2 regions of the Cohnella soli genome follow, and region 2 is predicted to be linked to the other one. Evidence: a T-box and tRNA genes for the amino acid it is inferred to sense, from the RefSeq annotation. Region 2 holds a T-box; the other holds one or more tRNA genes.
The links. A T-box is a leader RNA that pairs with one kind of tRNA and senses whether it is charged. The one in region 2 lies ahead of tyrS (tyrosine--tRNA ligase), so its partner is inferred to be a tRNA-Tyr.

Region 1 (2,298 bases), on a different contig from region 2:
AGGGCTTATCCTACAACAGTTTCACACAAGTAAACGCCGGATACTTCTTCATAAAACGCTATGTTTCGCTTCCAGTTTTCAAGGCGCAAGCTTTGAATGATCGCTTTGTTTACGTTCCCTGATAGCTCAGTTGGTAGAGCACTCGACTGTTAATCGAGTTGTCACAGGTTCGAGTCCTGTTCGGGGAGCCATATGGAGAGGTGTCCGAGTTTGGTCGAAGGAGCACGATTGGAAATCGTGTAGGCGCCTAAAGCGTCTCGAGGGTTCGAATCCCTCTCTCTCCGCCATCATTTTTCGTAAACAGCGGCAAGTTGGCCCCTTGGTCAAGCGGTTAAGACACCTCCCTTTCACGGAGGTAACAGGGGTTCGAATCCCCTAGGGGTCACCAGAATCGCCGTAAAAATTACCAAAAATTGAGGGTTGCATTACATAAGCGATATGAGGTATGATAATAAAGTCGCTCAAGAAATTGACGAAATGATTAACGACGCGGGGTGGAGCAGCCCGGTAGCTCGTCGGGCTCATAACCCGAAGGCCGCAGGTTCAAATCCTGCCCCCGCAACCAATTAACTCTCGGCTCATTACCGAGTATGCACAACGCGGAGCCGTGGTGTAGTGGCCTAACATGCCTGCCTGTCACGCAGGAGACCGCGGGTTCGAATCCCGTCGGCTCCGCCATCTTTTCCTTAAGGCTCGATAGCTCAGCTGGTAGAGCAGAGGACTGAAAATCCTCGTGTCGGCGGTTCGATTCCGTCTCGAGCCACCATCCAGTTACTAAATTCCATAATACGCCGACTTAGCTCAATTGGTAGAGCAACTGACTTGTAATCAGTAGGTTGGGGGTTCAAGTCCTCTAGTCGGCACCATTTCTTTACTCCTTACTATGGAGGATTAGCGAAGTGGCCAAACGCGGGAGACTGTAAATCTCTTCCTCACGGTTCGGTGGTTCGAATCCATCATCCTCCACCATTTTCTACTCTTCGTAGGGGCATAGTTTAAGGGTAGAACAGCGGTCTCCAAAACCGTTAGTGTGGGTTCAATTCCTGCTGCCCCTGCCAATTAAATAAGGCATTATATCGCGGCGGTCGTGGCGAAGTGGTTAACGCATCGGTTTGTGGATCCGACATTCGGGGGTTCAATTCCCCTCGTCCGCCCCATTTTCACCAAGTACGATGTTGGGGATTAGCCAAGCGGTAAGGCAACGGACTTTGACTCCGTCACTCCTAGGTTCGAATCCTAGATCCCCAGCCATTTATATGCGGAAATAGCTCAGTGGTAGAGCATCTCGTTGCCAACGAGAAGGTCGCGGGTTCGAATCCCGTTTTCCGCTCCAAAATTTTTAAGCCTTTGGCGCCATAGCCAAGTGGTAAGGCAGAGCTCTGCAAAAGCTCTACCCCCAGTTCGAGTCTGGGTGGCGCCTCCAATACGCTTAAAACATGCGCCCTTAGCTCAGCTGGATAGAGCGTTTGACTACGAATCAAAAGGTCAGGAGTTCGAATCTCTTAGGGCGCGCCAGATTTACTTCATTTGAATATGCCGGTGTGGCGGAATGGCAGACGCGACGGACTCAAAATCCGTTTCTCGAGAGGGAGTGGGGGTTCAAGTCCCTTCACCGGCACCAACACAACAAGCGAAGCTTATTCTAAGGATTGAACAATCCGAAGGAATAAGTTTTTTTGTACATTCGGAGGTTGTTCTCATGTCGATTAATGTTAAGGAATATCAATGTCTCCACGTACAATATCACACAGAGATGTGGCGCGAGATCGAATCTGTAAGCCTCGTCGAAGTCGTTACAGGTGCCGAAGTCAAAGAACCAACGACGGTTCGGGCTTGCTGGGACGATAAGGCCCTTTACGTCAGATTTGAATGCAAAGATACATACTGGATTAGTAACTACACGAATCGTAAAGATCCGCTGTACGAGCAGGACGTCGTGGAAATGTTCATCGACGCTGTAGGCGATTGCAAGAAATATATCGAACTTGTCGTGAGCCCGAGCGGTGTGTTATGCGATCTGATGATCGACCACGAAGACGAAATGGACCCGCTAAGCTTCACTGTGGATTCTGATTGGGAAGTGGAAGGATTTTCTCAAGAGATCGTGACGGAAGGGGACAAGCGTATATATACGTTTAAGATTCCATTCTCGAACTTTCCTCAGGCTGCGAAGGAAGGGACGGAATGGAGAATCAATTTTTTCAGAATCGACGAGGATCGGGACGGGGTTCGCGAATATCAAGCATGGTCGCCCACGGGGGCTGTCAATTATCATATCGCGGACCGTTTCGGCAAGTT
Region 2 (2,298 bases):
CGCATGAACTGCCCGCGGCTCACATTTCGACCGATCTGCTGCGACAACTGGTTGCGCGAAGCCCGTAGCTGATCAACTTCGGTCGATATTTTGCGTTTCGTCACATCGCAATCAAGCAGTTCGTCCACGGATAGCTCGATTTTTTTCCATTTTGCCACTTCGCGCACGCGCTCGGCGTTTTCTCTAATCCATCTGATGTCCAACATGCTGCCGCTCTCCTTTTTGCATAACCGGATAAAAACGCAAAAAACGCCCTCGTCTTCATGGGACGAGGAGCGTTTCATACTCGCGGTGCCACCCAAATTGACCGAACGAAGCAAACTCGATCCCCGACGTATTCTGACGTAGGAGAAGCTTTGCGTGCGTCCGATCCTCTTTCGCTCCGCTGTAACGTGCGGACGACGGTTAACTTAGGCGGCGCGGCGGTTGTCGCGATCCGGCTTGACGAGAACGCCTCCGAGTTGGATGCTCTTCATAGGCATATTGTCGATCATTCGATTTGTTGTAGTATAGCGCATGCAGATGGCGATTGACAAGAGGGGCGGGTATAAGCTAAAGTGATTCAAACGATACTGTATACGTTAGCGATGATGGGAAACAGTAGTTTTCGCGGTCAGCGTTCCAGAAAGCCGGCGGTCGATGCAAGCCGGTACGCGCGCGAAGGACGAAATACGTCCCGGAGCATTTTTCTGCCGAAACCGCGGCGCCGCGGAAGGGGAAAACGGAAGCCGACCGTTATCCGGCGAGAGTGGAGCTTGCGAACGGCATGCTCAACCAGGGTGGTACCGCGATGACTCGTCCCTGTCTTCGGACAGATCGGGTCTTTTTTGCGTCTGGCGGAAGTCATATACGGATTAACGATAAGGAGCGATTGCTATGACAACGGGGAACGGCAAGATTAACGTAGATGTATTAGAAGAATTGGAATACAGAGGTCTGATCCAGCAAGTTACGCATCGCGAAGAGTTGCAGAAAAAGCTCGACAGCGAAGCGGTCAAGTTGTACTGCGGCTTCGATCCGACGGCTGACAGCTTGCATATTGGGCATTTGCTGCCGATTTTGATTTTGCGCCATTTCCAACGTGCGGGCCATCGCCCGATTGCGCTTGTCGGCGGCGGCACGGGGCTAATCGGCGATCCGAGCGGTCGGACAACGGAACGCTCGCTCAACTCCGACGACACTGTCGCGGCATGGACGAACGCGCTGAAAGGGCAACTGTCGCGTTTCCTCGAGTTCAGCGAGGAGAGCGGCGCGAAGCTCGTCAGCAACTACGAGTGGCTCGGACCGATGGATATTATTACGTTCCTGCGCGACATCGGCAAAAACTTTACAGTTAACTACATGCTGGCCAAAGACTCCGTCGACTCGCGCCTTGCGAACGGCATCTCGTTCACGGAGTTTAGCTACATGATTTTGCAGTCCTACGATTTCTACAAGCTGCACACGGATCACGGCTGTTCCTTGCAGATCGGCGGCAGCGACCAGTGGGGCAACATTACGGCAGGGCTTGACCTGATCGGCAAAATGGGCGGAGGAGAAGCGTTCGGCTTGACCGTTCCGCTCGTGACGAAGAGCGATGGCAAGAAGTTCGGCAAGTCCGAGTCCGGCGCCGTATGGCTAGATCGGAGCAAAACGTCGGTGTACGCGTTCTACCAGTTCTGGATCAACACGGACGACAACGACGTCATCAAGTTCCTGAAATACTTCACTTTCCTGAGTCGCGAGCACATCGCAGAGCTGGAACAAGCATTGGCCGAACGTCCGGAGAAAAGAGAAGCGCAGCGCGAGCTCGCCCGAGACGTGACGCGACTCGTTCACGGCGAAGAGGCGCTCGTCAGCGCCGAGAAAATCACGCAGGCGCTGTTCTCCGGCGATGTGACGCAACTGAGCGAAGACGAGCTCGTTGAAGCGCTTCGCGACATGCCGACGACGGTTGTTACGGGCGAATCGGAGACGCCGCTGCTCGATTTGCTCATTACGGCGCAAGCTGCACCGTCCAGACGTCAAGGGCGTCAGGACATCGAAAGCGGCGCCGTGTACGTGAACGGCGAGCGCCAGACGGCGGTTGACCTCGTGCTGACGCCGGAACACCGGCTGCATGGCAAATACGTCGTGCTGCGTAGAGGGAAGAAAAATTACTTCCTCGTGAAGTTCGAGTAGACGCTATTGCGAGACAAAAAGCAGGGAACGGATTCAGGTGCGCTATGGCGTCGCTTGAACACGCTCCCTGCTTCTTTTATGTGAGCGCACATATTTTCGCTATGGCCAATATCCCTTTCACTCAGGAATGTGAGGGGA

Region 1: it encodes a tRNA-Tyr, which carries the amino acid that the T-box ahead of tyrS (tyrosine--tRNA ligase) is inferred to sense. The anticodon was not compared.

The regions. Positions count from the first base shown of each region.
Region 1 is NZ_JBHSMI010000019.1:31,175-33,472, reverse strand. It holds tRNA gene ACFPOF_RS09735 (tRNA-Asn) at 116-191, shown strand; tRNA gene ACFPOF_RS09730 (tRNA-Ser) at 195-287, shown strand; tRNA gene ACFPOF_RS09725 (tRNA-Glu) at 314-388, shown strand; tRNA gene ACFPOF_RS09720 (tRNA-Met) at 489-565, shown strand; tRNA gene ACFPOF_RS09715 (tRNA-Asp) at 602-678, shown strand; tRNA gene ACFPOF_RS09710 (tRNA-Phe) at 691-766, shown strand; tRNA gene ACFPOF_RS09705 (tRNA-Thr) at 791-866, shown strand; tRNA gene ACFPOF_RS09700 (tRNA-Tyr) at 886-969, shown strand; tRNA gene ACFPOF_RS09695 (tRNA-Trp) at 985-1,058, shown strand; tRNA gene ACFPOF_RS09690 (tRNA-His) at 1,082-1,157, shown strand; tRNA gene ACFPOF_RS09685 (tRNA-Gln) at 1,177-1,251, shown strand; tRNA gene ACFPOF_RS09680 (tRNA-Gly) at 1,259-1,333, shown strand; tRNA gene ACFPOF_RS09675 (tRNA-Cys) at 1,350-1,423, shown strand; tRNA gene ACFPOF_RS09670 (tRNA-Arg) at 1,439-1,515, shown strand; tRNA gene ACFPOF_RS09665 (tRNA-Leu) at 1,536-1,621, shown strand; gene ACFPOF_RS09660 (carbohydrate-binding family 9-like protein) at 1,700-2,298, shown strand, end outside.
Region 2 is NZ_JBHSMI010000029.1:160,964-163,261, reverse strand. It holds gene serS (serine--tRNA ligase) at 1-206, opposite strand, end outside; T-box leader at 579-806, shown strand; gene tyrS (tyrosine--tRNA ligase) at 877-2,160, shown strand.